DNA from 4 places in the Novosphingobium gossypii genome. Region 4 is predicted to be linked to each of the others. Evidence: predicted binding sites of a transcription regulator. Region 4 holds the regulator's gene; each other region holds the start of a gene.

What was found. Region 4 encodes LexA, which represses DNA repair genes until DNA is damaged. Its sites were predicted from a motif close to GTTCCNCNCTTGTTCT; they were not measured.
Positions count from the first base shown of each region.
Region 1: the regulator LexA is predicted to act here: its motif matches at 2,651-2,666, upstream of GGR40_RS09400 (MmcB family DNA repair protein).
Region 2: the regulator LexA is predicted to act here: its motif matches at 4,137-4,152, upstream of GGR40_RS21085 (DUF6771 family protein).
Region 3: the regulator LexA is predicted to act here: its motif matches at 4,313-4,328, upstream of uvrA (excinuclease ABC subunit UvrA).

Region 1 is NZ_JBNPXM010000003.1:372,947-380,893, reverse strand. It holds gene cbiB (adenosylcobinamide-phosphate synthase CbiB) at 1-204, shown strand, start outside; gene GGR40_RS09420 (cobyric acid synthase) at 192-1,655, shown strand; gene cobU (bifunctional adenosylcobinamide kinase/adenosylcobinamide-phosphate guanylyltransferase) at 1,652-2,173, shown strand; gene GGR40_RS09410 (ribosome modulation factor) at 2,178-2,336, opposite strand; tRNA gene GGR40_RS09405 (tRNA-Arg) at 2,501-2,577, opposite strand; gene GGR40_RS09400 (MmcB family DNA repair protein) at 2,680-3,165, shown strand; gene GGR40_RS09395 (DEAD/DEAH box helicase) at 3,419-4,876, shown strand; gene GGR40_RS09390 (sterol desaturase family protein) at 5,004-5,744, shown strand; gene GGR40_RS09385 (DUF2141 domain-containing protein) at 5,750-6,160, shown strand; gene GGR40_RS09380 (PAS domain-containing protein) at 6,271-7,620, shown strand; gene GGR40_RS09375 (M48 family metalloprotease) at 7,701-7,947, shown strand, end outside.
Region 2 is NZ_JBNPXM010000018.1:29,842-37,788, reverse strand. It holds gene GGR40_RS21110 (dienelactone hydrolase family protein) at 1-436, shown strand, start outside; gene GGR40_RS21105 (HNH endonuclease) at 817-1,725, shown strand; gene GGR40_RS21100 (ArdC family protein) at 2,177-3,091, shown strand; gene GGR40_RS21095 (hypothetical protein) at 3,102-3,317, opposite strand; gene GGR40_RS21090 (hypothetical protein) at 3,479-3,844, opposite strand; gene GGR40_RS21085 (DUF6771 family protein) at 3,872-4,117, opposite strand; gene GGR40_RS21080 (MbcA/ParS/Xre antitoxin family protein) at 4,610-5,023, shown strand; gene GGR40_RS21075 (RES family NAD+ phosphorylase) at 5,026-5,736, shown strand; gene GGR40_RS21070 (3'-5' exonuclease) at 5,765-6,631, shown strand; gene GGR40_RS21065 (response regulator) at 7,066-7,428, shown strand; gene GGR40_RS21060 (hypothetical protein) at 7,868-7,947, opposite strand, start outside.
Region 3 is NZ_JBNPXM010000011.1:15,116-23,062, reverse strand. It holds gene GGR40_RS17400 (sensor histidine kinase) at 50-1,495, shown strand; gene GGR40_RS17395 (response regulator) at 1,485-1,958, shown strand; gene GGR40_RS17390 (putative bifunctional diguanylate cyclase/phosphodiesterase) at 1,999-3,762, shown strand; gene uvrA (excinuclease ABC subunit UvrA) at 4,340-7,243, shown strand; gene GGR40_RS17380 (septal ring lytic transglycosylase RlpA family protein) at 7,633-7,947, opposite strand, start outside.
Region 4 is NZ_JBNPXM010000001.1:679,547-687,493, forward strand. It holds gene trpC (indole-3-glycerol phosphate synthase TrpC) at 1-292, shown strand, start outside; gene moaC (cyclic pyranopterin monophosphate synthase MoaC) at 306-791, shown strand; gene GGR40_RS03595 (molybdopterin molybdotransferase MoeA) at 788-2,005, shown strand; gene lexA (transcriptional repressor LexA) at 2,106-2,807, shown strand; gene GGR40_RS03605 (ComEC/Rec2 family competence protein) at 2,997-5,333, opposite strand; gene gltX (glutamate--tRNA ligase) at 5,315-6,793, shown strand; gene GGR40_RS03615 (citrate synthase) at 6,805-7,947, shown strand, end outside.

The DNA.
Region 1 (7,947 bases), on a different contig from region 4:
TGGCCCGAAGCGGCGATGGCCGGGGCGCTGGGCGTCCGGCTGGCAGGACCGGTCGCTTACGACGGCCTGCTTGCCGCCAAGCCCTGGATCGGCGAAGAGGGCCGCGATGCGGATGCCCGCGGTCTCGACCGGGCGCTGACGATCTACCGGCGCGCCTGCGTCATCCTGGGAATCATGGCGATGGGGGTGGCATGGCTGGCCTGATGCTGCAGGGGACCGGCTCGGACGTCGGCAAGTCGGTGCTGGTCGCCGGATTGTGCCGCGCCGCTGCCAATCGCGGGCTGCGCGTGCTGCCCTTCAAGCCGCAGAACATGTCCAACAACGCCGCCGTCACGCCCGAAGGCGGCGAGATCGGCCGGGCACAGGCACTTCAGGCGCTGGCCGCGCGCGTGCCGCTGCACGTCGACATGAACCCGGTGCTGCTGAAACCGCAGGCCGATCGCACATCGCAGCTGATCGTCCACGGGCAGGTTCGCAGCACGCTTGGCGCCGCCAATTTCCGCGAAGCGCGCCGTCCGCTGCTGGGCGAAGTGCTGGAAAGCTATCGCCGGCTGGAGGCCCAGTGCGATCTGGTGATCATCGAGGGGGCAGGCTCTCCGGCGGAAATCAACCTGCGTGCGGGCGACATCGCCAACATGGGCTTTGCGCGCGCCGCGAATGTGCCCGTGGTGCTGGCGGGCGACATCGACCGGGGCGGGGTGATCGCCGCCATCGTCGGCACCCGCGCGGTCATCGATCCCGAAGACGCGGCGATGATACGCGGCTTCATCATCAACAAATTCCGCGGCGATCCTGCGCTCTTCACCGACGGCTATGCGGCGATAGAGCGCCTGTCAGGCTGGCGCGGTTTCGGCGTGCTCCCATGGCAACCGGCGGTGGCGCGCCTGCCCAGCGAAGACGCGGTGGTGCTGGAACGCGGCATCCGCCCCGGCGCGGGCAAGCTGCTGGTCGCCTGTCCGATCCTGCCGCGCATCGCCAACTTCGACGACCTCGATCCCCTGAAGCAGGAAAGCTGCGTGGAAGTGGCGATGGTCCCGCCCGGAACGCCCATACCTGCCGAAGCGGCGCTCATCGTCCTGCCCGGATCGAAGGCCACCATCGCCGACATGACGTTCCTGCGCGAACAGGGCTGGGACATAGACGTACTGGCGCACCACCGTCGTGGCGGGGCGGTGCTGGGGATCTGCGGAGGATACCAGATGCTGGGCCGCACCATCGCCGACCCGGACGGCATCGAGGGCCCGCCGGGCGCGGTTGCGGGGCTGGGCCTGCTCGACGTGGAAACCGTGCTGGACGCGCGCAAGACGCTGGCGCACGTCAGCGGCACCGCACTGGGCGGCGCCTTCACCGGCTACGAGATGCACATGGGCGTGACACGCGGGGCTGACGCCGCGCGGCCCTTCGCCCGGCTGGACGGGGATCGGGCCGATGGCGCGACGAACGCGGACAGCTCGGTCATGGGTACGTACTGCCACGGATTGTTCGCCCGCCCCGGCCTGCGCGCGGCCCTGCTGTCTCAGCTTGGCACGCTGTCGGACGGGCGCGATCATGGTGCCGACGTCGATGCGGCGCTGGACGAACTGGCTGCCGCGATGGAGAATCACCTCGACATCGACGGTCTGCTGGCGCTGGCAGGCGGGGAGATGGTGCCATGACCCCTACACTGCTGGTGCTGGGCGGGGCACGTTCGGGCAAGAGCCGGTATGCACAGGGCCGGATCGAAGCGCTGCCGGTCGGATCGAGCGGGCGGCTAGCCTATCTGGCCACCGCGCAGGCGTTCGATGCCGAGATGGCCGAGCGCATCGCTCTCCACCGCGACGACCGCGGCCCGCGCTGGATCACCGTGGAGGAACCCGTCGACTTGGCCGCCGCCATCTGCCGGGCCGCGTCCGATGCCGATGCCGTGCTGATCGACTGCCTGACCTTGTGGCTGTCCAACCTGATGCTGGCAGATCGCGATCTGGACGGCCCTATCGCCGACCTTCGCGCCGTGCTGGCCGCTCCGCCCTGCCCGCTGGTGTTGGTGTCCAACGAGGTGGGGCTCGGCATAGTCCCGGATAACGCGCTGGCACGGCGCTTTCGCGACGAAGCCGGGCGGCTGAACCAAGCAGTGGCGGCGACGGTGGACGAAGTGCAGTTCCTGGCCGCCGGTCTACCGCTGAAACTAAAATGACGCGTCAGGCGGGAATCGCCAGCCGCTCTTCATCGGGATTACGGCGATACCCGGCTTCCCATGCAGCGCGCTGCCGGGGACTTGCGTAAGGGTTGCTGGAAATCGGGATACCCGCCTGCGCGGCCTTGATACCCCAGAAATGCGCGCGATGTTCGTTGGACAATGCAAAAATCCGCTTTGATGGAATGTCCTGGCTCGAACGTCCCTGCAAAGGCGCATGATCCTGCCTGAACGGCGAGCAGGGCCCGAAAAGCGACGAACCGCAATCGCACAATGCCGCGCGGCTACGGCACGTGCGGGGAGAAATCAGCGCTTGAATGGAGATGATGGTGCACCCGACAGGATTCGAACCTGTGGCCTCTGCCTTCGGAGGGCAGCGCTCTATCCAGCTGAGCTACGGGTGCAACAAGAGGGCGGTTAGCAGACGATAGCGGGTGTTGCCAGCGGCAAATTCCTTTCCGACGACAAGCCTTGCCAGTTCCTGATATGTTCCTATTATGCCGCGCATGGCCGAAGCCGATTCTCTCATCCTCAATCACACTGCCCTGGGCGTCGCCCGTGGCATATCGCGGCTTTTCGCGCGCAACGGGATCTGGTGCATGCCGGAAATGCCGCTGCGCTGCGGGCGCCGGGCCGACCTGATGGGGGTGGATGCCAAGGGGCATGTCATCATCGTCGAGATCAAGGTGGCCCGCGCCGATCTGCTCGGCGATGGCAAGTGGACCGATTATCTGGACTATTGCGACAGGTTCTATTGGGGCCTTTCGCCAGCGCTGGACCGTTCTCCACTGGAAACGCAGGCGTTCCTGCCGGATACCTGCGGGGTCATCGTGGCAGACGGGTACGATGCGGAGATCCTGCGCCCGGCGCCGTTGCGGCAACTGGCCGCCGCGCGCCGCAAGGTGGAGACGGAGCGGCTTGCCCGCGCCTCTTTGCGGCGGCTGGTGACGCTGAACGATCCCCATACACTGCAATGGGGCGAAGAGGGGTGAACACGGTTCGCGGCAATTTTCTTGCGCTTTGCCGTAATGCACACTAAATGGCTCATCAGCAACCGGCGTGCGAGGTCTTCCTTGCCGCAATCCGAGAGCAGCGTGAGGCCGCGGCATTCAGCCAAGGCCGGCCCGGACTGGCGGTTGCGACCAACCAAGCTTCCTTCCTCACGCAGGGTCGCCACAACGACACCTCGCTGTGCGCGCGCCTTTATCAAAAGCCATGCGCGCCCCGCACTTTTGAAAGTGACGCATGTCCTATTTTTCCGAACTTGGCCTCGCCGAGCCGATTCTCCGTGCTCTGACCGCCAAGGGCTATACCGATCCATCGCCGATCCAGCGGAAGGCGATCCCTTCGCTGCTCGAAGGCCGTGACCTGCTGGGCATCGCCCAGACCGGCACCGGCAAGACCGCCGCGTTCTCGCTGCCGTCGCTGCACCGCCTGGCCAACGACCCCAAGCCCCGCCAGAACGCGGGCTGCCGCATGCTGGTGCTGTCGCCGACGCGCGAACTTGCCGCGCAGATCGCCGAGAACATGCGCGGGTACGCGAAGTTCCTGAACCTGACGGTGCAGTGCATCTTCGGCGGCGTGCCCGTGGGCAAGCAGGCCCGTGCGCTGGAGCGTGGCGTCGACATCCTCGTCGCCACGCCGGGCCGCCTGCTCGACCTGATCGACCAGCGCGCGCTGACGCTCAAGCATGTCGAAATCTTCGTCCTCGACGAAGCGGACCAGATGATGGACCTGGGCTTCATCGTGCCGCTGAAGCGCGTTGCCGCGCTGCTGCCCAAGACGCGCCAGAGCCTGTTCTTCTCGGCCACCATGCCGCAGGCGATCGCCGATCTGGGCCGCCAGTTCATCAACGACCCGGTCAAGGTCGAGGTCGCTCCGCAGTCGACCACGGCAGAGCGCGTCGAACAGTTCGCCACCCACATCAACCAGGCCGAAAAGCAGGCGCTGCTGACGCTCAGCCTGCGCGCCGGCCTGGCGCCCGACGCTGAAGAGAAGGCGTCGCACGGCGCCATCGACCGTGCGCTGGTGTTCACACGCACCAAGCATGGCGCGGACCGCGTGGTGCGCCACCTCGTCGCTGCGGGCATCCCGGCCGCCGCGATCCACGGCAACAAGAGTCAGGCCCAGCGCACCGCCGCGCTCGGCGGCTTCCGTCAGGGCACCGTGCGCGTACTCGTCGCCACCGACATCGCGGCGCGCGGCATCGACGTTTCGGGCGTTTCGCACGTCTACAACTTCGAGATCCCGAACGTCGCGGAGCAGTACGTCCACCGCATCGGCCGCACGGCGCGCGCCGGGGCCACCGGCGTCGCGATCAGCTACGTCGCGCCGGACGAAAAGCCGTATATCCGCGACATCGAGCGTCTGACCCGCGTGAAGCTGGACCCGCTGGCGCTGCCGGAAGACTTCCAAAACCAGGCCGCGCGCCTGCCTGCGCCCTCGCGCAAGGTGGAGCAGCCGCAAGGTGAACGTCGCCAGGGCGGCGGCGGCGGTGGTAGTCGCAGCGGCGGCAACGGCAACCGTAACGGCCAGCGCAGCGGCGGCCAGCGTGGCGATCGTCCTCAGGGCGAACGCAGCCGCGACGGCCAGCGCGGCGAACGCGCTCCCGGCGAGGAGGGCGCAGAGCGCAAGCGTCGCTTCCGTCCGCGCGGTCCCAAGGGACTGGGCGCGCACAAGGGCGCCGTGAAGCGCGCCGGGTAAGCTGAGGAAAAGGGATGATCCGGGGCCATCGCCCCGATCCCCGTGGGCATAGGGCGCGCAAAGCCGCAGCCACCGTTCATCCCTTTTCACTTCCCCTTGCGGTCCTGAACGCATAAGTCCCGCGCCCATGGCGCTGGACGCTCCTCTATTCGCGATACTCGCCTCCGCCGTCGCCATGACGGCGATCGTCGGCGTCCGCTATCTCGTCACATCCGGACTGTTCGCGTGGATCACCACGCGAGTGCGGCCCGGCCATTATCGCGGGCTGGACGGGCAGATGAGGCGGGAGATCGCGTGGTCGCTGGCCTCTGCCGCGATCTACGGCATTCCCGCAGGCGTCGTCGCCTGGGGCTGGCGCACGCATGGGTGGACGCAGATCTACACCGACGTGCATGACCGGCCCCTGTGGTGGATGCCGGTTTCCGTTCTGGTCTACCTGCTGCTGCACGATACGTGGTTCTACTGGACCCATCGCTGGATGCACGAGCCGCGCGTGTTTCGTATCGCCCATGCCGTCCATCACGCCAGCCGCCCGCCGACGGCGTGGGCGGCCATGAGCTTTCACCCCATTGAGGCCGTGACCGGCGCTGTCGTAATTCCCGCACTGGTGTTCTTCGTGCCGATCCACGTCGGCGCGCTGGGCGTGGTGCTGACGATCATGACGGTGATGGGCATCACCAACCACATGGGCTGGGAAATGTTTCCCCGCGCGCTGGTGCATTCGCCTCTGGGCCGCTGGCTGATCACGGCCAGCCACCACCAGCGGCATCACGAGAGTTATCGATGCAATTACGGCCTGTACTTTCGGCATTGGGATCATCTGTGCGGCACCGATGCGGGACTTTCGCGCTCGTTTTCACCTCGCTGAGCCAAGTGTTCGCGCCAGGGGCACTGGCTGCCCCGCCCCCGCCGGGCACTGACGTTTCGGTGTCGGTCACCGGAATGCGGTCGACCAAAGGGCAGGTGCTGGCCTGCCTGACCACCCGTGCCGACGCTTTTCCCGATTGTGCCAAGGATCCGCAAGCCCGCAAGCTGACGGTCCCCGCTGCGGAGAACCTGCGGCTGGACTTCGGGGGGGTTCCCGATGGCCGCTATGCCGTGTCGCTAATCCATGACGAGAACGGCAACGGCAAGCTGGACACTCGGCTTATCATCCCGCGCGAAGGCTATGGCTTTTCCCGGGATGCCGCAGTGCGGATGGGACCGCCCAGCTTCAAGAGCGCCGCCTTCGATGTGGGCGCAGAGGCCGTCCACCTGACGATCCGCATGCGCTATCTGCTGTGACATCTGCTGTGATAGGGGCTGCGGGCCAACCAACAGGCGCAACTTAATCCTTAATACACGATGTTGCGCCAGAACCGCCTTTCTACCCAGGGGGCGAATCGGGATTCGGCATGGACACTTTGCGCAGCGAGTTTGACGGGCAGGACGATGGCGGGCCCGAAGACGCCCGAGCCGCCCCGCCCCCGCGCAAGCCGGCCAACGACGAACGCCGCATGCAGGTGCGCGCCTATAATTTCTGGGCGAGCCTGCTGGGCGAAAAGACCTTCCCCGACATCGCCGATCTTGACCCTGCCAACCTGCCGGACTTCGGCCCCCGCAGCGTGCTGCTGGATTTCGGCACGGGGCGGGACGACGCGATCACCGACCCCGCCATCGCCTATGTCGGCGCCACGCTGGCGCAGGAATGCGGCGCGAACGGCCCGATCCAGCGACTGGCGGACGTGCCCGGCGGCTCGCTGCTGTCGCGCATCACCGACCACTACATGCAGATCCTGGCGAACGAGGCGCCCATCGGGTTCGAGGCGGAGTACCTCAACCCGCGCGGCATGACGGTGCTTTATCGCGGCATCCTGATGCCGTTTTCGCGCGATGGCGTGCGGATCGACTACATCTATGGCGTCATCAACTGGAAGGAGAGCGCCGAGCCACTGCCCCCGCGCCCCAGCGCGCCGCAGGAGATGGAGGATGAGATCCCGGCGATGCTGCGCGCCCAGCCGCTGACCGACTGGGCCGATGGGCCTGCCGACGTCGGCCCGGTGGACTTCGCGCTTCCTGCAATCGACGCTTACGCGCCGCTGGAACTGCCCACCCCCGGCTTTGCCTTCGATGCCGAGCCGACTTCGTTCGCGCAGCCTGCGATGGAGCTGACCGACTGGCTCGCCGCCGCCCGCGATCTGGCGCTGCAGGCCTGCCGGGCAGAGGAGCGTTCGCATCAGGCGCTCTACGAAGCGGTTGGGCGGGCCTACGACTTCGCGCTGGCGGCGCAGGACGCGCCGGACGACCTTGCCGAACTGATCGAGGATGCCGGTCTCAAGGCGCAAGAGCGCGCGCCGCTGCTGCCGCTGGTTAAGCTGGTATTCGGCGCCGACTACGACAAGACGCGTCTGACCGAATTCGCGACCGTCATCGCGCACGCGGCCCGGATCGGGCTGCCGCGCGGTGCGCTGTGCGCTCATTTGTGCGCCGCCCCCGGCGGTCTCAAGGCGCTGGTGCGCGAGGAACGCCGCCTGCGCCGCGAGGAAAGCGGCACCGTTCCCGCCAACGCCCGCGAGCGCCTTGCCGGGAACCTGCGCGCCATCGACGCCCGGCCTCTGCACGACATCGCGCCCGAGGGCGAGGAGTTCACCGTCCTCGTCGCGCGCCGCCTGCCGGACGGGCAGATCGTGCTGGTGGGCGAAGTGAGCGACGACGACGTCCTGCTCCAGCGCGCCGCGCGCCGCCTGCTGGGCCTGCCGGGGTAAGCCCCTCGACACCTTCGGCCTGACCGTGCATGCAGGGGGCTTCATCGCGGGTTAAGCCCGCCGGTCCTCCAAGAGGGACGATGCCGAAGCTGCGAATACCTGCGCTGGTCCTTGCGACCGGCGCACTGCTGGGACTGACGGCGGCGCCTGCCGCTGCGCAGTCGATCCTGCGCGATGCCGAAACGGAAGCACTGCTGCGCGACATGGCCGCGCCGCTGGTGAAGGCTTCGGGCCTGCGACCCGGCGACGTCGACATCGTGCTGGTCAACGATTCCTCGGTGAACGCCTTTGTCGCCGGCGGGCAGGCCGTCTACGTCAACTCCGGCC
Region 2 (7,947 bases), on a different contig from region 4:
GCTCGGGCTCGACTACCTTGCATCTCACCCTGCGAGCACGGGCAGCCTTGGCACAGTAGGCAAATGCCTTGGTGGGCATCTGGCGTTGCGCGCCGCATTCGATGTGCGCGTGAAGGCGGCAGCGTGCTTCTATGCTACCGACATTCACAGCGGGACGCTTGGGGCGGGCCGCAATGATGATACCTTTGCCCGATTGGGGGACATGAAGGGCGAGGCGCTTTTCGTGTGGGGCCGGCAGGACCCGCACATTCCTTTCGAGGGCCGCCAAAAGATCAGAGAGCAACTGGAGACTGTCGGCGCGCATTACGAGTGGCTCGAATTTAACGCAGCGCATGCTTTCATGCGGGACGAAGGCCATCGCTACGACCCTGTCCTTGCAGCCCGAGCGACCGAAGCCGCGATCGGACTGTTTCGCCGGGCACTTTCGATAGTCTGAGCCAGGCGGCTGTAGATGAGAGGTATCTCAGGTGCCGTGTAACATATCCTCCGACAGGAACAGATCCACTCAGAGGATTTGTTACCTCCCTGATGGCCACTTCCGCCCGCAACACAGGGCCGCCCTTCAGGATGTAGGCAAAGCGGGGGCAGAATGCGGGCAAAGGGCGGGCGCTCTGTAAGTCAGGGAGCTTGACGCATCGAGCGATAGACGCAGATGACGCGGCCCGTGGTTTAGGCCCCTAAAAGCTCTGATCCAACGGCATCGACTGCGGGCAGTTGCCAAAGCACGGCGCCTGGCGAGGCCACTGCACTGCAGACAAGGTCGAGCGATGAAAGACAAAAGTTTCCTCTTTCGCCGCATCCAGGTATCGCCGAGCGATGGCCAAAGGCGTCTTCATCCATCGCTCGGACTCGATCTATGACGACAGCCCGGCGGAGCGATATCAGTTTCCCCCGCAATACCTGAGCCGTGTGAGCGCCTGCATTGGTGACTGGATCATCTATTATGAGCCAAGCAAAATCCGGTTCTCGAAGGGCTACTTCGCAGTAGCGAAAGTGGGTCGGGTCGTGCCCGATCCGTCTGCACCAAGCATGTATTTGGCGCTGATCGAGCCGGGTTCCTACCTCGATTTCGTCAACGCGGTCCCTTTCAACGGGCCCCTCGGCATCGTCGAGCGCGGGGTCCTGAACGAGGCGGGCAGGATTTCAGGCCGCGCCCAGTCTGCCGTGCGTCCGCTCTCCGATCAGGACTTCAATCGCATCATCGATCTCGGCATTGCCGAGGAAGCGGACTTCCTGCCCAGGGTAGGAGCCGCACCTGACGCATCGGGCGCTCACGTTTTGCAAGAAGAGCGCGTGCCATTCATCCATGAGGTCGAGCGGGATCGCGTCGCCTATCTGGGTTCGCGCCTGGTGCGCGACCGTCTGTTTCGGCGCCGGGTCGTGACCGCCTATGACGCGCGCTGCGCCATCACAGGGCTCAAGCTCATCAATGGCGGTGGCAGGGCCGAGGTTGAGGCGGCTCATATCCGCCCCGTTGAAAAGGGCGGTCCCGACGTCGTCAGCAACGGGCTGGCCCTGTCGGGGACCGTGCACTGGATGTTTGATCGCGGTCTCATCAGCCTTGCCGATGACCTTGAGGTTCTCGTCAGCCGTCAGGCCAATGACGGCGACGCGATCCGGGGTCTGATCAATCGCACCGGCGCTGCGCTTTGCCCTGTACACATTGCTGACCGGCCGCATCCCAGTTTTCTAAGCTGGCATCGTGAGCATTGCTTCAAGCACTGATCTGTCCAGCTGATCGTCATCACGCTTCTGACGGGAACGTGAGCGGGTAATACCGCCCCGCGGCGAGGCGCGACCGCGCTCTATTTCACTGACGCTCAACCGAGCCACCTTCGGCGTCTCGTCGGCACAGCCGTAACGATCGCTGGCGGGGCGGGCTGCGTTGCACCCCGCTGGCGGTCGCCTCGCGGGCGCGCGGCGGCGTTGAGCCTTGACGGCTCCTGTGTGGCGGGGGGCGTCGCTGCCCTGTAGCCCCGCCTCGACGGGCCGCAACCCGTCCACTTTGTTCCCGGGTTCTCCACTCCGTTCCGACCCTTCGCCACCCTATTGCGCTCGCGCAACCGGGTCCCGCCGAGGGTGCAGCCCGCCATCAGCCGGCGGGGCTTCCGGTTCGCTCCTGCCGCCCCCCGCCACCCTGGCGCCGGTCAATGGCGGTTGAGGAAGGAGCGAGAAGATGAAGGTCGAACGTCAGAGCCTCTACGGTGAGGTAACCGCGCGGATCATTGCCGAGCTGGAAGAGGGCCGTTTGCCATGGGTGCAGCCGTGGGATGCTGCGACATGCCCGTGCATGATGCCTGCCAACGCCGTGACCGGACGGGCCTATTCCGGGATCAACGTGCTCATCCTGTGGGCAGCGGGCATCGGTGGCGGGTTCGGTTCGCAACGCTGGCTCACCTACAAACAGGCGGCAGGGGTGGGCGGGAACGTGCGGCGCGGCGAGAAGGGAACCGTCGTCTGCTATGCGGATCGCTTCACCCCGAAGGATGAGGCAGCCAAGGCGCAGGGCGAGGGTCGCGAGGCACGCACGGTGGCCTTCCTCAAGCGCTTCATCGTCTTCAACTTCGATCAGTGCGAAGGCCTGCCCAAGGGGCTCGAAGGTCCATCCGCCGTGCCCGATCCCGTCATGGCGGTTGCAGCGGCGGACAGCATCATCACCGCGACTGGCGCGGATTTCCGGATCGGGGGCGACAGGGCCTTCTATGCTCCTGACGAGGACTACGTGCAGGTGCCGCCGCAGGCGCTCTTTCATGATCCGATTAACTGGTATCGCACGGCGCTGCACGAACTCGGGCATTGGGCTGGCGGCCGAGGACGACTGGAACGCGACCAGTCCGGGCGCTTCGGTTCGATGGCCTATGCGACGGAGGAACTGGCAGCCGAGATGACGGCGGCCTTTACCTGCGCTTCGCTCGGAATCCAGCCTACGGTGCGGCATTCGGATTACATCGGTGCATGGCTGGAGGCGATGCGGGCGGATGAAAAGGCGATCTTTCGGGCTGCCAGCGCGGCCAGCAAGGGTGCGGACTATCTCTTGGCATGCGAGCTCCTCCCGTCCGAGCCCCTTGCATCAAGGGATGGCCGGGCATGATCCGGTATCACTACAGGCTCGACCAGCGCCTTCGGGAACTGACCCTGAAGGGCGTCTTCGCCGAGATCGACGATACGGTGAAGCGTCGGATCCGCTGCCCTAATGGTCGCCGCCAGAACCGCACCGCGAGGTGTTCCGTCTGGCGCGGCTCGCGAGCTTGTCCGACGAGCAGCTCGGGGATCGGCTCGCCCCGTCGATAGACCGGGCGCGCGAGCGTGTTTTCCAAGGGTTTCAGATGCTGTGCCACTGCTACGATCGTCAGGGGCGCAAGGGGAGGCGATATGCGAGGTTGCCGCCCGGAACTCCGGGCGGGGAGGCTCGGGGACGATCAGTCCTGTCAGGCGCGATCACCTATCCGCAACGTGGCGCGAGCCCCGATTGCATGGTTCACCCCTTGGGTATCGATGCCGGTGCGATCCTGGCATGGCGGCAATCCGTCCACCCCGCATCGCCTTTGGGAACGAAGGCGATGAATTCCCCATCGAGCATCAAGGTCGCCTCCTCGCTGCGATATCGCTGGCTGATCGCCGAGGGTGCGCGCTGCAGTTCAAGACGCCGGTTGCCGATCTGAATCTGTGCTCGCTCGGCGTCCGTCCGCAGCAGAAAATGTCGGTTGGCCGCGCAGGTAATGCGCTCGGCAGACTTGAGCGGCTGTGGCACGGGGACGGCATCGGTGGCCGCAGGGCCGACATGGAAGCCGGCAACCAGAACGCCGGCTACCAGAACGATGGGAAACAACGTCCGGCGGCGCATTAGGAAACTCCCGTTAGACGAGCCTCTTCAAGCCTCAGGCGAAGCGCTTGTTCCCGTCTGCAGCGCATTGGCGATCATGGCGGCCAGCGTCTCTTCGGCGCGCGCGCGGATGGCGTCGTCCTTTGCTTCGAGATCGTGCCGGATCCATTGCGGCGCTCGCTCGAGCACGCGCAGAATGGTTGCGGAAATACTGTCATCCATCCTCCGGCCTATGGCGACGGCCGAGCGGCACAGCAACTGGCATGCAGCAATCGGAGGATCCGCCGCAGCCATGGCAATCCGATTCGTGATTATTGCCGCCTTGTTCTGTGCACACCGGGACGGGCTTGCAAAGTCCGAACGGCGATTATCGACCACACACAGGCCGCAGTTCCGGTAACTGGAGCCAGTTTGTTTCGTTTCTGAATGGTAGCGGTAATCGTTCGAACCGGAAAGGCGATATGGGTAAGGGAATTGTTCTGTAGTTGCTCGGCATTCCGCTGCCGGTCATTCTGCTCCTTCTCCTGTTCTGGCACTGACCGTGATCGACGGTGTGGACCCTACCCGTCGGTCAGAGCGGAACAGTGTTCGTGCAGCCTATCATCGAGGTGCACATTGGGATGAACGTGTCCTCATGGCGCAGTAATTGTCCGACCATCCTTGTAAGCTGCAGGACGGCGCCGAGATCGTCCGCCCCGGTTCAGCGCGTAAGCTTTGCAGGATACCGCTGGCTCGTGGTTGCCATTTGGCAGTGGTAAGGCTATATCTGGCCATAAGGAGGATTGGATGACGCTGCTGCAAGCAATCGACACGGCTCCCACGCCGTTCCGGCCCGAGCCAATCACGCAAGAAGAAGGTGGTGCGCTCTTCCGTGCGGCACTCAATCTGTTTTCTCGCTGGGGCATAACGGACGAGCAGGCGGCAGTGCTGACAGACATGCCGTTGCGCACCTTTCGTCGCTGGAAGGCTGAAGGGCCCGGACGTATCTCACGCGATGGACTGGCGCGGCTGTCCAACCTTATGGGAATTCACAAGGCGTTGAGGATCATCTTCCAGGAACCTCAGCGCGGTTATGACTGGGTCAAGGCTACCAACGTCGCGTTTGACGGAGCCAGCGCGCTGCAGGTGATGCTCGGCGGAGAACTCACCGATATCATGCGGGTTCGGCGTTATCTCGATTCGGAGCGCGGCGGCTGGTGACCATGGAGGGCATGCCCCGGGTCAGCAAGGTCGAGTGGGCGGGCGCGGTCAGGATCATTCGCAGCGTCTTTCCTCCGATAGACCTCTTCGAGGACATAGCGGATCCTGCGGATTGGCCTCTTCTTCTGTCGGCCGAGCAAAAGACAAACCCGCGTATTATGGCAACGATCGGTAACATCGACCTTGTTTCGCCCGAGCGTAGGGTCGGCGGACCCGGAGCTTCCTACCTCATGGCCTCGTTCACCCATGTCAGCTCGGATCGGCCGAGCCGCTTCTCGGCCGGGCATTATGGCGTGCTCTACGTCGCACGCAGTTATGAAACCGCCCTGTTCGAGACGATCCACCATCACGCACGCTTCATGGCCAAGACCGCTGAGCCAGCGGGATGGACATCGCAATTTCGGGAGATCATCCTGGCGGTTCATGCCGATCTCCATGACTTGCGAGGTGAAAGCTCAAGTGCTGCCTTAGATCCGAAGGATTACTCTGTAGCCCAGCATCTAGCGACTAATCTTAGGAACGCCGGTTCGGATGGAATCGCCTATCCCAGCGTCCGGCATCCCGGAGGTGAATGCGTAGCGCTATTTCACCCTGACTGCGCTTCGCACCCCCTTCAAGGGCGCCATCTTGATTACCACTGGGACGGTAAGAGAGTTGATCTTGTCCGGGATGCCGGCAAGGGCACTGTGTTTCGTGTCATCGATGCTGCGTGAGGAACGAGCTTGTCGGACAGGTGTCGCAGTGACTGAGCTCCATGAGAAGATGATCGCCGAATTGGACGGTCATCCTGACTTCAAAGTGCTGCGAAAGCTTCGCCCGGTGGCTGCCTTTCATCAAGCCGATCCTGGGCAGGGCAGCCGGATCGGTGTGGCTATTGATGTGGAAACGACGGGGTTAGATCGCGAGGTCGATCGAATCATCGAACTTGCCGTCCAGCGGTTCCGGTTCGACGAGCGAGGGCGCGTTACTCAGGTGGGCCTTCCGCGCGTGTGGCGCGAGGATCTTGGTATCCCACTAGATCCGAAGATAACCAAGCTCACCGGTCTGACAGCCGGTGATCTGGCGGGACAAGCGATCGATGAGGCTGCAGCGGTGGAAATTCTTTCCTCGGCCGACATCATTGTCGCACACAATGCCGCGTTTGACCGGCCCTTCGTTGACCGCCGGCTTCCGGCAATCGCAGGCCAGCCTTGGGCGTGCTCAATGGCCGAACTGGACTGGCTGGAATTGGGCTTCGACGGCCGGGCGCTCGCTCATCTCGTTTCGCAATGCGGTTGGTTCTACGAGGGTCACCGGGCCGAGAATGATATTCTCGCCTTGATCTACCTGCTTTCCCATTCCGCGCCCGATGGTGAAACGATCCTCTCTCACCTCGTCACATGCTCGCAGATGATGACCTATCAAGTGAATGCCATCGATGCGCCTTTTGACGCCAAGGATCGCTTGAAGTCGCGTGGCTATCGCTGGAACGCTGAAATGCGGTTCTGGTGGAGAGCCGTTTCCGAGGAAGAACGCGAGCCTGAACGAACTTGGCTTATGAGCGATATCTATACGGGCTACGGTGAGCCGGCATTCATCCCGATCAGCGCACGTGAGCGGCACCGCTAATCCGCAGCGACGAGGTAAACGCCAGCATCTGAGAGAGGATCGACATTCGAAAACCTTGCTGGGACTGACAGCCCCACATCAATAACGCCATTCTTCTGGTCTTGCCCATCGTTCCAAGAACTGCACGATGGGCCGATTCCGGAATGTCGGGTTACGTTCGGAAAAATGCAGAAAGCTGCCCGTCCGGTAATCGCGCGCATGTGATCGGCTGGATAGCTGGCGGCATTCGCGGCCTTCGATCAATGCTCCGTAGCCCCGTCATCTTGTTCGACCGCGTGTGGCTTCCAGATATGATAAAAATAATCGATCCTGGAACTTACAGGTCGCGCCGCTATTGAGATCATCAGGCTCGAACGGAGCCTGCGAGCCTCGGCCCATGAAATCGGGACGGCATGCCGGGCTGACTGCTGCGCCCCGCAGAAAGCCGTCTCCCAATGTCACTTCCGCCAACCGTCCTCGTTGTCGAGGACGAACCACTGATATTACTGGCCGCCTGCGACATGGTCGAGAGCGCCGGATACACTACGGCAGAGGCGGCGAACGCCACTCGTGCTCTTAGCATCCTCGCAGCGAACCCTTCAATCGCGATCCTGTTCACCGATATCGACATGCCTGGGCCGATCGACGGAATGGCCTTGGCGTTTGAAACACAGCAACGCTGGCCGCACATCGGCATCATCATCACTTCAGGTCGCTGGCCTTTGGCCCGGCACGAAATTCCAGCTGATGCCGTGTTCCTTGAAAAGCCCTACCTCGAAGGGTCTCTCGTCGGGGCATTGAAGAACCTCCTCGCCTGAACCGCCCTCACGAGCGGATACTATCTCAGCGCAAGCATATCAGTCCCCGGCTATGGACCAATCAGGGATCCGCGCGTTCGTGTCGTCGGCGACGACGTAGCGCTTCTAATCGATTCAGCGTGGGAGGCTTACGATGCCATTCTGCTGGACGTCGACAATGTTCCGGAAGGCCTGACGCGCCAGCTTGACGATGGGCTTTACTCAGTGCCTGGACTGCAACGAGCCATGCTGGCGCTGCGACCGCGCGGCATATTTGCGATCTGGTCAGCCTTCACCGAACCTGCGTTCACACATCGACCGCGTGACGTCGGCTTCCAAGTGACCGAAACGCAGGTCAGGGCGCGGCCCAACAACAAGGGTTTTCGTCATGTGATCTGGTTCGCCCGCAAGCCATGACTCTGCGGCGATGCCTCCCCGGTTGAGACCGGGGAGCATCTGGTCAATCGACCATGGCAGCGACGAGGCGCTGCAAGTGATCCCGGCTCAGAAGGCCTGTTGACCGGTAGATCAGACCGTTAC
Region 3 (7,947 bases), on a different contig from region 4:
GCTGCCCCCGCCTTCCTGCAGGACAGGACAGGCAATGCTGGCGACGCCGATGACGACTACGGACATCCACGCGCCGCTGGTTCATGCCCCGATCGCCGCCCTGATCGTCGATGCCGCAGGGGTGGTCTCGTTCGGCAATGCGGCCGCCGCCACCCTGCTGGCCGAACCCGATGCAGGGGCACTGCGCAACAGCCTGTTCTTCGTCTGGTTCTGCGAGGACGATGCCGAGACGCTGCGGCAGATGTTCGACGTGTTCTTCAAGGTGCCCATGGAGACGCGCGGATCGTGGTCGCGCCAGATGGTGCTTAACGGTGCCGACGGATCGTGCCCCACGGTGACAATGACGCTGGCGCCGGTGGCGGGAGAGGGGGGCGAACGCGCGGTCGTCTACTTGCGCAACATGACGCGGGAGATCACTGCGGAACGTCGATTTTCCCAGATGTTCGAAACCCTGCCGCTGGGCGTGGTGGTGGTGGACGGCAAGGGGCGTATTGCGCAGGCCAACGCCATGCTGTCCAGCCAGTTCGGGTGGAAGGTGGAGCAACTGATCGGCCAGCCGCTCGACATGCTGTTGCCGCAACGGTACCGTGCCGAACACGGGGCGCATATCGCTGCCTACGCCGCCGCGCCGGTCGCCCGCGTGATGGGCACCGACCGTGACCTCAACGGACTGCATCGCCACGGGCGCGAGTTCCCGGTGGAGATCGCGCTGACCCGGTTCGAAAGCAGCGCCCAGCCGCTCTACATGGCGATCGTCAGCGACATATCGCACCGCAAGCGCTCCGAACGCGCGCTGCAGCAGACCAATGCGCAGCTTGAGGAGTTCACCTACGTCGCCAGCCACGATCTGCGTTCTCCGCTGCGCGGGATCGCCGATCTGGTGACCTGGATTCAGGAGGATCTTGAAGGCACCGACCTGCCTGACGACGTGGTCCACAACTTCGAGCGGATCACCCAGCGGATCGAGCGGTCCGAGCAGATGATCGACGACCTGCTCAGTTACGCCCGCGCCGGCGTGCGCGATTCGCGTATGCAGCGCATAGACCCGCACGAACTGGTGGAAGAGGCGCTGGAACTGACCGCCATTCCCGAAGGGTTCGAGGTGGACGTGGACGTGCAGGGCGGGGACATCGTCGCCCCGCGCGCGCCGCTGTCCACTTCGCTGCGCAACCTGCTGTCCAACGCCGTCAAGCATCATGGCGGCACGCAGGGCCATGTTCGCATTTCCATGCGGGAGGAGGGGCGTTTCGCCATCTTCACCGTCGAAGACGACGGGCAGGGCATCTCGCCCGAGAACGAGGATCGCATCTTCAAGCTGTTCCACCGCGCATCGCCCAAGACCGACGGCGATGGCGTCGGTCTGGCTTTCACCCGGCGCATGATCAACGCCCACGGGGGCATGGTGACCGTCCAGGGCCGGGGTTCTCTGGGCGGCGCCAGCTTCGAAGTCCACTGGCCCCGCATCCTTCTGCGAGAGAACGAAGATGATGATTGATCTGGTCGCACAGACATCCGCCCAAAGAACGCCTGCAGTGCCGCTTTCCGACGTGACCGTCCTGCTGGTCGACGACGACGACGTGGCCCGCGAAGGGGTGCTGCGATCGTTCCGCAAGCACGAGGTACCCTGCCGCACCGTGACAGCGGGCGATGGGGGAGAGGCGCTGGCAATCCTGCATGGATCGCACCCGGACAAGCACATCGAAAGCCCGGTTATCGTTCTTCTCGATCTCAACATGCCGGGCATGGACGGTTTCCAGTTCCTCGACGCGCTGCGCGCCGACCCGGACCTGCGGCGCACGGTGGTCTTCGTACTTTCCACTTCGGCGCGCGATCAGGACCGGTCGCGTGCCTACGACGGGCATGTCGCGGGCTACATGGTCAAGTCCGCCGTCGGCCCGCAGTTTGCCCGCCTCGCCGATTTCATAGGCAAATACGCCCGCACGCAGGAGCTGCCGTAAGCTCTCCTGCCCGCCAATAAAGCAAGGACGCCTTCCTCCCATGGACAACCTGCACAACGGCACCCAGGACATTCACGCGCTGATCGTGGACGATGACGACGTCGATCGCGAAAAGCTGCTGCGCCTGCTGCGCCGCTCGCCGCGCAACATCACCGTGGAGCAGGCGTCCTCGCAGGCCGAGGCACTGGGCATGATCCGCGAACCCCAGGCGCACTACGACATCGTGTTCCTGGATTTCGGCCTCAAGGACGGTGACGGGCGCGACCTGCTGCCCGAGATCCGCGCCGAAATCGACCCCGACGTGCCGATCATCGCCGTCACCGGCCATGTGGACGAACAGATCGCGGCGGATTCGATCAAGTCGGGCATGACCGAGTTCCTGTCCAAGCGTTCCCTGTCCCCCGAACGCGTCGCCGCGTCGGTGGAGGAGGGGATGGCCTGGCGCAAGTACCGGCAGGACATGCGCCGCGCCGAAGAGGAACTGACGCACCGCTCGCTCCACGATCCGCTGACCGACCTGCCCAACCGCACCCTGTTTGCAGACCGCCTTTCCCAGGCCTGCGCGCGGGCGCGGCGCAGCGGCGACCCCTTCGCGGTGGTGATGATCGACCTCGACCGGTTCAAGGACATCAACGACAGCCTGGGCCATGCGGCGGGCGATGCGGTGCTCGTTACCATCGGGCGGCGGATGCGCGAACACTTGCGCGAAGTGGACACCACAGCGCGGCTAGGCGGGGACGAGTTTGCAGTGCTGCTGCAGAACGTGGACAGCGACGAATCCGCACTGGCCGTCGCGGTCAAGCTGACCGAATTGATCGAACAGCCCATCGTCCATGACGGGCGGCTGCTCTATGTCGGCGCGTCGATGGGCGTCGCGCTGTGCCCGCAGCTGGGCTATTCGCCGGACGGGCTGATGGAGGCCGCCGACGAGGCCATGTACGAGGCCAAGCGCGGAACCGACAAGGCCGTAATCGCGCGCGGCGAACAGCGCCGTCCTACGCGGACCGACGAGCGCACGCTGCTGCACGACATAGAGGATGCGATGGGCGCGCGGGCCTTCAATTGGCACTGGCAGCCCAAGGTCGACATGGCATCGGGGCAGGTGCTGGGGTTCGAGGCGCTGGTGCGCTGGACCCATCCCGACAACGGCCCGGTCCCCGCCGATGCTCTCATCGAGACGGTCGAACAGTCGCACCTGCTGGAAGATTTCACCTACCTGACGCTCGACACCGTGCTGGAGCAGTATTCGCGGCTGGAGCGCGGGCTGGACGGTGCGGGCATCTCCATCAACGTCTCGGCGCGCATGCTGGAGCGACCGGGCTTCGTCGGCCATGTCGTCGAATCCATCCGCAAGCACGGGGTCGATCCCGCGCACGTCGTGCTGGAGCTGACCGAGACCGCGCTGATCGCGCATCCCTCGCAGGCCAAGCGCGTGATCGAGCAACTGCACGACAACGGCGTCTCGCTTTCCATTGACGATTTCGGCGCGGGGTTCACCTCGTTCGGGTACTTGCGCGAGTTCGCCGTGCGAGAGATCAAGATCGACCGCTCCTACATCTCGCGCTTCACCGAGAGCCGGTTCGACCAGTCGCTGGTGACCTCGCTTGTGGTGCTGTGCGACTGCCTTGGCATCCCGCTGGTGGCCGAGGGCGTGGAAGACCCCGAAACGCAGGCGATGCTGGTGGCGATGGGCTGCACTTGCGGACAGGGCTACGGTATCTGCCGCCCGATGCCCTACGAGGACGTAAGCGGCTGGATGGCGGGCTGGAACGCGGAGCAGGGGGAGCGGCGGCTGCGGGCTTGAGGGCCGGAATACAAAGTTCAGGTGCTGCAGAACCGTTGGCGTTCCACGGGGATAGCGTGATCGTTCGTCAGAACCCCGATTGGGTGCAGAGGCGCTCAAGCTGCTGCACTTTGGGGTGATCGGCTCCGTACTGTCGTCGGAAGATCGGCCGGTTGGCACAAGCCCGCCTCTGGAATTCGCGGGTACCGGGACGAACGGCTTTGTTCCCGGACTGCTTCTCACGAATCCTTTTCGCCTGCCCTTCCGCCACGGAACGGGCGAATATGCCGTCGGCTGTCTGGCCTGGCGTGATGACCGGGGCGATGTCCTGAGCCGCAGTCGGCAAGGGCGACAGGAGCATCAGGGCAAGAAGGACACGGCGAGGCATGGGGTTCTCCTGGCTTTGGGCGGCACCGTACCACCTCGACGGACCATTCCAATGACATCACCTTCAGCCGTGTCAGCCATCTGGTAGATGGTGGATGTCCAAGGCCTCCCTTGCTTCCGCCGCAAGGCTCCCCACATAGGCCAGAACCTTGCGCCCGATGGCTTCAAGCCCTCTTGAAGCGTGCGAACAAATCTGGAACATACCGCCTCCATGAGTCTCTCCCACATCACCGTGCGCGGCGCGCGCGAGCACAACCTCAAGGGCTTCGACATCGCGCTTCCGCGGGAGAAGCTGATCGTCATCACCGGCTTGTCCGGTTCGGGCAAGTCCAGCCTCGCCTTCGACACGATCTACGCCGAAGGGCAGCGCCGCTACGTGGAATCGCTGAGCGCCTATGCGCGCCAGTTTCTGGAGATGATGCAGAAGCCGAACGTCGAACATATCGACGGGCTCAGCCCCGCCATCTCGATCGAGCAGAAGACCACCAGCCGCAACCCGCGCTCCACCGTGGCGACGGTGACGGAAATCTGGGACTACATGCGTCTGCTGTGGGCGCGCGTGGGCGTGCCCTATTCCCCTGCCACCGGCCTTCCGATCGAGGCGCAGACCGTGTCTAACATGGTCGATCGGGTGATGGCGCTGCCCGAAGGGACGCGCCTCTACCTGCTGGCGCCGGTCGTGCGCGGTCGCAAGGGCGAGTACCGCAAGGAGCTGGCCGAGTGGCAGAAGGCGGGCTACACCCGCGTGCGCATCGACGGCGAATTCTACCCGATCGAGGACGCGCCCACACTCGACAAGAAGTTCAAGCACGACATCGAAGTCGTGGTAGACCGCATCGCTGTGAAGGACGGCATCCAGACCCGTCTGGCAGACAGCTTCGAACAGGCGCTCAAGCTGGCCGAGGGGCTTGCCTACGCGGACATGGCGGACGGCAACGTCCCCGGTCGCGAGGAAGAGGAGCAGGGCAGGAACCTCAAGGGTGCCGGCCTTCCCGCCAATCGCATCGTCTTCTCGGAAAAGTTCGCCTGCCCCGTCAGCGGCTTCACCATCGAGGAGATCGAGCCGCGCCTGTTTTCGTTCAACGCCCCGCAGGGTGCGTGCCCGGCCTGCGACGGTCTGGGTGAAAAGCTGCTGTTCGACCCGCAGCTAGTCGTTCCCAACGAACATCTGACGCTCAAGCAGGGCGCCATCGTGCCCTGGGCCAAGTCGAATCCGCCCAGCCCCTATTACATGCAGGTGCTTTCCAGCCTGGCCGCCCATTTCGGCTTCGCCCTGACCACCCCGTGGGACGAACTGCCCGGCGAGATCAAGCTGGTGATCCTCTACGGCACCGGCGGCAAGGCCGTGCCGCTCACCTTCAAGGACGGGCGCAAGGAATACACCGTCAACAAGGCGTTCGAGGGGGTCATAGGCAACCTCAACCGCCGCATGCTCCAGACCGACAGCGCCTTCATGCGCGAGGAGCTGAGCAAGTATCAGACCGCGCAGCCGTGCGAGACCTGCGACGGGAAGCGTCTCAAGCCAGAGGCGCTCTCGGTCAAGGTCGGCGGCAGCGACATCGCGGATGCCGCGCGCCTGTCGGTAGCGGACGGGTTCAAGTGGTTCGGGGAACTGGAAGGCAGGCTGACCAACCAGCAGCGCCAGATCGCGCAGGCCATCCTCAAGGAAATCAATGAGCGGCTGGGCTTCCTCAACAACGTCGGGCTGGATTACCTCAACCTCGACCGCACCAGTGGCACGCTTTCGGGCGGCGAAAGCCAGCGCATCCGGCTGGCCAGCCAGATCGGGTCGGGCCTTTCCGGCGTGCTCTATGTGCTGGACGAACCCAGCATCGGCCTGCACCAGCGCGACAACGACATGCTGCTGGAGACCCTCAAGCGCCTGCGCGATCTCGGCAATACCGTCATCGTGGTTGAACATGACGAAGACGCCATCCGCACCGCCGATTATCTGGTGGACCTCGGGCCCGGCGCGGGCGTGCATGGCGGCGAAGTCGTGGCCGAAGGCACGCTCAAGCAGGTGCTCAAGAGCAAAAACAGCCTGACCGCGCAGTACCTCAACGGCACCCGCCGGATCGAGGTGCCGACGACGCGCCGCAAGGGCAACGGCCACTTCGTAACCGTGGAGAACGCGCGCGCCAACAACCTGACCGGCGTGACCGCGAAGTTCCCGCTGGGCACGTTCTGCTGCGTGACCGGCGTGTCCGGCTCGGGCAAGTCGTCGCTGACCATCGACACGCTGCAGGCAGGCGCCAGCCGCCAGCTGAATGGCGCGCGTGTGATCGCCGGCGCGCACGACAGGATCACCGGGCTCGAAAAATGCGACAAGGTGATCGAGATCGACCAGTCGCCGATCGGTCGCACCCCGCGTTCAAACCCGGCCACCTACACCGGTGCCTTCACCCAGATCCGCGACTGGTTCGCCGGCCTGCCGGAATCGCAGGCCCGCGGCTACAAGCCGGGCCGTTTCAGCTTCAACGTCAAGGGCGGGCGCTGCGAAGCGTGCCAGGGCGACGGCCTCATCAAGATCGAGATGCACTTCCTGCCCGATGTCTACGTGACGTGCGAGGAATGCCACGGCAAGCGCTACAACCGCGAAACGCTGGAGGTGAAGTTCAAGGGGCTGTCCATCGCCGACGTGCTCGACATGACGATCGAGGACGCGGAAGAGTTCTTCAAGGCCGTGCCGCCCATCCGCGACAGAATGCACATGCTGAACGAAGTGGGCCTTGGCTACGTCAAGGTCGGCCAGCAGGCGACGACGCTTTCGGGTGGCGAGGCCCAGCGCGTGAAACTGGCCAAGGAGCTCGCCCGCCGCTCCACCGGGCAGACGCTCTACATCCTCGACGAACCCACCACCGGGCTGCATTTCGAGGACGTGCGCAAACTGCTGGAAGTGCTGCACCGACTGGTCGATCAGGGCAATTCGGTGGTTGTTATCGAACACAACCTCGACGTCATCAAAACCGCCGACTGGATCATCGACATGGGGCCGGAGGGCGGCGTTCGCGGCGGCCAGATCGTGGCGGAAGGCACGCCCGAGGAAGTGGTGCAGGCACCAGGCAGCTTTACAGGTCAGTACCTGAAGCCACTGCTGAGCAGCTGGGCCAAGTAAACAGCGCATTTCCTGCCGAGCGGGCGGGTTAGGCGGATCGGTAGGAGGTAAGGAGAAACGCGAGGGCGCCACCCTCGCGCTTCCGCGACTGGCCCTCGTTAGGATGCTACGGGGGCAAGGGATTTAAGCAGTTCGTCGACGGCGGCGCACGGATCGACAAAACTGCGCAGGGTCCGGGAACGCAACCGGCCTGCCGCTGTTATCGTGAATGAAGGCCGGCGCGGCGCTTCCCCCACCCCCTCCCTGCCGCGCCGGCCGACCTTCTCTCAAGCTCAGATTTTGGCGCGGGCATCGCTGGATGAGCGAATGTTCGTGGTTCAGGCTGATGTTCTGTTCAGGCTGATGTTCTGTTCAGGCTGATCTTGGCGAGCCCCCAGAACAATCCAGTCTCAGTCGCCGAGGACGGCCAGTTCCACCTTGCCGCTGCCCATGCGGGTGATGCCGAGTTCATCGGCGGCAGCGTCGGACAGGTCGATCACGCGGTTGCCGTGGAAGGGGCCGCGATCGTTGATGGTGACGACGACCGATTCGCCGTTGCGCGGGTTCGTCACCTGCACCTGCGTACCGAACGGCAGGGTGCGGTGCGCGGCGGTCATGGCGTCGGGCGCATAGCGCTCGCCGCTGGCAGTGCGGGCGCCCTTGAGGTGGCGGCCATAGAAGCTGGCGACGCCGCCGGCGATCGGGGTGACGTCGATATCGCTGGC
Region 4 (7,947 bases):
TGTCGAAGTTCATGATGAACATGAGATGGAACGTGCAAGCGCCTTGAAATCCAGACTTATCGGTGTGAACAACCGAAACCTGAAGCTCTTCGCTACCGACATTGGCACCACCGAGCGGTTAGCTCCCCTGGCACCAGCGGGAACCCTGCTCGTCAGCGAAAGCGGCATCAACAGCCACGCTGACCTCCAACGCCTGTCGGCCTGCGGCGCCCGAACCTTTCTTGTCGGCGAAAGCCTGATGCGTCAGCCCGATGTGGAGGCGGCCACTCGATCGCTACTGACCGGCAACTGATAGGACTGTGGCAATGGCCAATTCATTGACCCATATCGACGCGCAAGGGATCGCCCGCATGGTCGACGTGGGCGGAAAAGCCGAAACGGCGCGGGTCGCCGTCGCTTCGGGTCGGATTGTCATGCAGCCTGAGACACTGGCCGCCATCCGCGAAGGGAACGCGCCCAAAGGCGACGTGCTGGGCCCGGCGCGCATTGCAGGTATTATGGCCGCCAAGCGCACTGCAGACCTCATCCCAATGTGCCATCCCCTTACGCTCGATGCCGTGAACATAGACTTCATCTTCGAGCAGGACGCTGTTCGCGCGGTGGCCACCGCTTCGCTGACGGGACGCACTGGAGTGGAAATGGAAGCAATGTCAGCCGTTTCCATCGCGCTCCTCACAATCTACGACATGGCCAAGGCGTTGGACAAAGGCATGGCCATCACGCAGATCGCTCTGATGGAAAAGCGCGGTGGCAAGTCCGGTCACTGGAAGGCCGAGGGTTGGCAAGGGTGACCACTGGTCCCCTTACGCTTGAAGAGGCCCAGGCCCGTCTGCTTGCATTTGCAGAGCCGCTGCCGATCGAACATGTAGACGTGGAGAACGCGATCGGGCGCTACCTTGCGGAACCGCTTCGCGCCCGCCGGACTAACCCGGCTGTCGATCTTTCCGCGATGGACGGCTATGCCATGGTGTCAGGCGACGTAGCCGGACCTTGGCAGATCATCGGCGAAAGCGCGGCCGGGCATCCGTTTACTGGTAGCATCACAGCCGGGCAGACCGTGCGCATCTCCACCGGCGCAATCCTCCCTGAAGGCGCGGCTGGAATCATCCTGCAGGAAGACGTCATGCGCACGGGCGATCGTGTCGCGCTCTCCGGCGATGCACCTCAGCCAGAAGACAAGCACGTGCGCCGTCGCGGAATGGATTTCGCCGCCAGCACGGAAATCCTGCCCGTCGGCGCGCGGATCGGCTCGGCTCAGGCAGCGCTTGCGCTGGCAGGCGGCCACCGTCACCTTCCTGTCCGGCGTATGGCCCGTGTCACCATCATCGACAGCGGTGACGAACTCTCCGCCGATCCCGAGAACTGCGCGCCCGGCCATATTCCCGCGACCAACGGGGTGATGCTGACAGCCATGGCGCGGACCCTCCCGGTCGATGCACGGCGGATCGGACCCGTAAAAGACACGCTAGCGTCGATCACGCAGGCGCTTGAAGCATCCGGCGACGCAGATCTTATCGTTACCAGCGGCGGCGCGTCGGTGGGAGACCACGACCTGATCCGCCCGGCACTTGAACGATGGGGTGCGCGGATGGATTTCTGGCGCGTGGCGATCAAACCGGGCAAGCCCATCCTGGTGGCGACGCGAGAAGTCGCCGGACGGCGCCAAATCATTCTCGGCCTGCCCGGCAACCCGGTCTCCAGCTACGTCACGGGACATCTGTTTCTGCTGCCGCTCCTGCGGGCATTGTCGGGGGCTGCTCAGCCATTGCCCCTCCGGATCGTGACACGGCTGGGTGCCCCGATCAGGGCAGCCGGCAAGCGCCGCGAGTTCCTGCGGGGTAGCTGGAACGGGCGCGAAGTGATCGCTCATCCTCTTCAGGATAGCGGCGCGCTGTCACCGCTTGCTTATTGCAACGCTCTGATAGACCGACACGCTCACGCAACCGCTGCCGAAATTGGCACGGAAGTGGAGATATTCCTGCTCGAAAACGGCTGTGGCGGATGAAAAACGCGAATTTGGTTGCTTGATTGTTCCCGCAATGTTCACTACGAGAACAAAAAGGTCAGGAAGGTCCTGATCCGGCGGCGAAGAAAAGGCAGCGACAATGTTGACGCGCAAGCAGCACGAATTGCTCCGGTTCATCCAGACCCGGCTGGAAGAAAGCGGCATATCGCCCAGCTTTGAAGAGATGAAGGAAGCTCTCGACCTCAAGTCGAAATCCGGCGTCCATCGCCTGATATCCGCGCTGGAAGAACGCGGCTTCATTCGCCGCCTGCCCAATCGCGCGCGGGCTTTGGAAGTGCTGCGGCAGCCTGACGACACTAGCGTCAAGACGCCCAAGGCTGCAGCTGCGAACGGCAACGATAACGCTTTGGCAGGCACTGTCGCAGCGCCGAGCATCCGACCAGTGGTTCCCGCCAACGACGTCATCGAAATTCCCCTGCACGGTCGCATTGCTGCTGGTGTTCCGATCGAAGCGCTGGAAGGGCAGTCTACCCTTCCCGTTCCTGCGGCGCTGCTCGGGTCCGGAGAACATTATGCTCTGGAAGTATCAGGGGATTCGATGGTCGAGGCCGGCATTCTTGATGGCGATTTCGCGCTTGTGAAACGTACCAATTCCGCACGGGATGGGGAGATCGTGGTCGCGTTGGTGCGCGGAGAGGAAGCGACGCTGAAATACCTGCGGCGTGAAGCAGGTATGGTCCGTCTGGATCCCGCCAATGCCGCTTACGAGCCCCAGATCTACGGCCCGGACGAGGTCGAGGTGCAGGGCAAGCTGGCGGGCCTGCTGCGCCGTTATCACTGAGAAGCGCTTTTCAGTCCGCACCGGGATTGAGCTGCACATCGGTATGGAGGCCATCGATTACGCGGGAGAGATGGACGGAGCTCAACTCTTCGTGGAGGGATGACTTACCTCGCCTCCTTTTTTACGGCTTCCGACATCCTCTGCCGGTGGCGTTTACTCCTTGATGTGAGGAGCAGCCCAGTAGCCTGATCACGGTGCACGATCGCCATCTTGGGGCGTTTTCCCGCCTACCTTGTTCGTCCTGGATTCATTGACGGAAGATGGGTTTGTGCCGGTAAATGGGCGACGATTTCGCGAAGGTGGTTCCCGCCGCCAGTCATGTTCGCCCTGAGTTTCTGTCACGGTGACGATCCGATGGCTCGAAAGATACAGCGCCAGCCCGCCCGTGCGTCCAAGGCTGTCGCGATCGGCTTTCAGCCAGCGCGGATGGCAGCTGCGCGGCAGCCATCGGTCTGAAATCACAATGTCGCTGCGTTCACAAGATGCCGCCAGTCCGCGTTCCGGAACCGCATCACGACCTCGTGAAATGAGCAGCCGCCAAGCCTTGTCAGCACGCATGACGGTGAGCATACAGAAATCGCGATTGCACAGCGCGCCCGGCCATTTCTCTATAGATGTGGGAGCACCGTCCATACCGGCCAGTTCGATGAGATTGTCCCTCGCATATCCTTCACCGCCGTCGCGGAGCAGGAACAGCTTCTCCCCTCCGTTTTCGACTATGCCGACATGGCGACCATCGCCCGATATCAGGACATCCGCCGGGGGCGCCATCGCCAGCAAGGCCGCTCCTGTTGTCGCAGCGATCAGGCCCAGCCAGCGGATACGGCCGGTCCACAAGCCCAGCCACAATCCTCCGGCAACGAACAACAGGAACGCGCCAGCTCCCGTTCCGGGGAGCACTTTGACGGCACCTGGGCGGGAGGCGAACCAATGTGCAAGATCGGTTAGCAGATCGATGGAAAGCCCTGCCAACCACCAGAAGGGCGCGCCCAAACCAACGACGTCGAACATCAGGGCAAGTGCCAGAAGCGGCATGACGATGAAGGTCGAGAGCGGGATTGCCAGCACATTGGCCAAGGCGCCATAAACGCCCGCGCGATGGAAATGGTATAAGCCGATCGGCATCAGGGCAAGGTCGATCACAGCTCCTGTGACCAGCAGCATCCCAAGATGCCTCAGTGCCCGCCCGCCCAGTGATTCGTCCCGCGGGCCAAGGAACCGCCGCACCGGTTCGGCAGTGCTTATGGCAACAAGTGCAAGCACGGCACCGAAGCTCATCTGAAAGCTGGGCCCCATTACCGCTTCGGGCCACAACAACATGACGCAGAACGCCGCCGTGGCCAGCATCCGCAACGACAGCGGCTCTCGGCCGAGGGCCAAAGCGGCCAGCACCAGCAGAGAGCCGATGCAGGATCGCACCGTCGGCACTTCGCTGCCCGACAGCAGCGTGTAGGCAACGCCGGCTAGCGCTCCCGCTCCGGCGGCGATCACCGGCAGCCGGAAGCGCAGCGCCACCCATGGAAACAACACCAGCAGCCGGACTACAACGACGTATACGGCACCGACCATCGCGCTGACGTGCAATCCACTGATCGAAAGCAGATGCGCCAGCCCCGAATCGCGCATCGCCGCCGCGTCCGCTTTGGATATGCCGCCCCGGTCCCCTGTCACGAAGGCCGCCGCTATGCCGCCAGCCTCCGGACCGATGCGGGTCTGGATGTGGGCAGTCAAACTGCGACGCAGGCCGCTGAGCACCCCCTCGTCTGCACCGCGCCCTTCGATCATGCGCACTTCGCCGATTGCCGATCCGGTGGCGGCAATCCCGTTGAACCATGCCGTTCGAGCGAAATCATACGCGCCGGGAAGCATAGGCGGCGCCGGCGGCATCAATCGCGCTCGAAATTCGACCACGTCACCGTCGTGAATGGCCGCCGCAGCGCCTGCTCCCGGGACATTCACTCGAACCTTGATGGTTCTCCCGCCTCCTGGCTCGTGCATCGCCACCGTGAGGCGGTCCCGTTCGAGCGCCGGCTGCGGCTCCACACCCAGAACCCGCCCTCTGAAAACGCCCGATAACGGCCGCTCGATCGCCGGCTCGCCCACCAGTTCCGACCTGGTCCAGATGACAAGGCAGCCTGCTCCGACAAGGAGTGGCAACACTACCAGCGCCCGCGCTATGTGCGGGTATGCCTCCAAGCGTGGAAACCACGCATGCGCGATTGCAAAAACAACAACAAGGGACGCGCACAAACCCGCCCACCACGCAGCGGAAGGCAGCACAAACCAAGTAATTATGCCGGTTGCAAACGCCACCGCCACCCATGGACCCTGCTCGAAACCAGCTTGCGAAAGAAATCGCTCGACGACCGCCAAAAGCCTCGACAAGAGGCGTTGGGCGGTCCATGGCCCATGCTGCAATGCAGCGGCTCCGGATGCTTCCGGGGGCTGAATTTCGGAAATTGCGGCGTGGGTCCCCATAGCCGCCAATAGGCAGGAAGGTCGGGAAGATGGCAAGCGGCAGTGCATCGGGCGAAGCGATTGGCAGCGAGGGCGCTGCGCCCCGGCCCGTCGTCACGCGCTTTGCTCCCTCGCCCACCGGCTACCTGCATATCGGCGGCGCGCGCACCGCGCTGTTCAACTGGCTCTTCGCGCGTCATCACGGCGGCAAGTACCTGCTCCGCATCGAAGACACCGACCGTGCCCGCTCCACCGATTCCGCGATCGATGCGATCTTTGACGGGCTGTCATGGCTCGGCCTGGACGGCGATGAAGCGCCGGTCTTCCAGTTCGCCCGGTCCGACCGCCATGCACAGGTCGCTGCCCAACTGTTGGAAAACGGCCATGCCTATCGCTGCTACCTGACGCAGGAAGAACTGGCCGAACGCCGCCAGAAAGCGCAGGAAGAACGCCGCCCGTTCCGCATCGACAGCGAATGGCGCGATGCCGATCCCGCGACCTGGCCGGCCGACCGTTCGTGGGTCGTGCGTGTCAAGGCACCACGTGAAGGCGAGACGACCATCGACGACCTCGTCCAGGGCACGGTCACCGTGCAGAACGAAGAGATCGACGACTTCGTTATTCTGCGTAGCGACGGCACGCCGACATACATGCTGGCCGTGGTGGTTGACGACAACGACATGGGCGTGACGCACGTCCTGCGCGGTGACGATCACCTCAACAATGCGTTCCGCCAGTTGGTCATCACCCATGGCATGGGCTGGGACGTGCCGGTCTACGGTCACGTTCCGCTGATCCACGGCTCTGACGGTGCCAAGCTGTCCAAGCGCCACGGCGCGCTGGGTGTGGACGCCTATCGCGATGAGATGGGCCTGCTGCCGGAAGCGGTGTTCAACTACCTGCTGCGGCTGGGCTGGGGCCACGGCGATGAGGAAATCATCAGCCGCGAGCAGGCCATCGAATGGTTCGACATGGTCGACGTGGGCAAGAGCCCTTCGCGCTTCGACCTTGCCAAGCTTCAGAATCTCAACGGGCACTACGTGCGCGAAGCCGACGATGTGCGGCTGGCCGGCCTTGTCGAAGCGCGCCTGACTGGCGTTAATGGCGACATCTCGGCAGACCAGGGGGCCGACCTGCTGGTTCGCGCCATGCCCGTGCTCAAGGTCCGTGCCAAGGACCTCAACGAACTTGCAGAAGGCGCGGCCTTCCTGTTTGCCCAGCGCCCGCTTGCCATGAGCGAGAAGGCGCTGGCCCTCCTGACCGTCGAGGGGCGTGAGCGCCTTGCGGCGATTCACGAGCGCCTGTCCGGCCAGGCCGACTGGACACTCGAGGCATTGGAAGCCAACCTGAAGGCAATGGCCGAGACCCTGGGATTGGGGCTCGGCAAGCTCGCGCAACCCTTGCGGGCAGCCCTGACAGGTCAAACGACCTCGCCGGGGATTTTCGACGTACTGGTATTGCTCGGACGGGAAGAGAGCCTCGCGCGCATCGGCGAGCAGGCGCAGATTCCCGCCGGGTCGCAGTCATAAGGAGATAATAGGTGGGTGATCAGGCTAAACTGAGCGTCGCTGGCGCCGAACACGACTACGCGGTTCTCAAGGGAAGCGTGGGTCCGGACGTCATCGACATCCGCAAGCTCTATGCCCAGACGGGCGCGTTCACGTTCGATCCGGGATTCACCTCGACGGCCAGTTGCGAATCCGCGCTGACCTACATCGACGGTGACGAAGGCGTCCTGCTCCATCGCGGCTACCCGATCGGCCAGCTGGCCGAAAACTCGTCGTTCATGGAAACCAGCTACCTGCTGCTCAATGGTGAACTGCCGAGCAAGGATGAGCTGGCCTCTTTCGAGAACACCATCACGCGCCACACCATGCTGCACGAACAGCTGGCGAACTTCTACCGCGGTTTCCGCCGTGACGCTCACCCGATGGCGATCATGTGTGGCGTCGTCGGCGCGCTTTCGGCGTTCTACCACGATTCGACCGACATCTCCGATCCCGAGCATCGCAAGATCAGCTCGCATCGCCTGATCGCCAAGATGCCGACGATCGCCGCTGCTGCCTACAAGTATTCGGTCGGCCAGCCCTTCGTCTATCCGGACAACAAGCTGAGCTACACCGGCAACTTCCTGCGCATGACCTTCGGCGTGCCGGCGGAAGAATATGAAGTGATCCCGGCCGTCGAAAAGGCGATGGACCGCATCTTCATCCTCCACGCCGACCACGAGCAGAACGCGTCGACCTCAACCGTGCGTCTTGCCGGCTCATCCGGCGCCAATCCCTTCGCGTGCATCGCGGCGGGCATCGCCTGCCTGTGGGGCCCCGCGCATGGCGGCGCCAACGAAGCGGCGCTCAACATGCTCAAGGAGATCGGTACGCCGGACAGGATCCAGCACTACATCGATCGCGCCAAGGACAAGAACGACCCGTTCCGCCTGATGGGCTTCGGCCACCGCGTCTACAAGAACTACGACCCGCGCGCGACTGTCATGCAGTCGACCGTGCGCGAGGTGTTCGACGCGCTCAAGGTCAACGATCCGCTGTTCGAAACCGCGCTGCGCCTGGAAGAGATCGCCCTCAGCGATCCCTACTTCGCGGAGAAGAAGCTGTTCCCGAACGTGGACTTCTATTCGGGCATCATCCTTTCGGCGATCGGTTTCCCGACCACGATGTTCACCGTG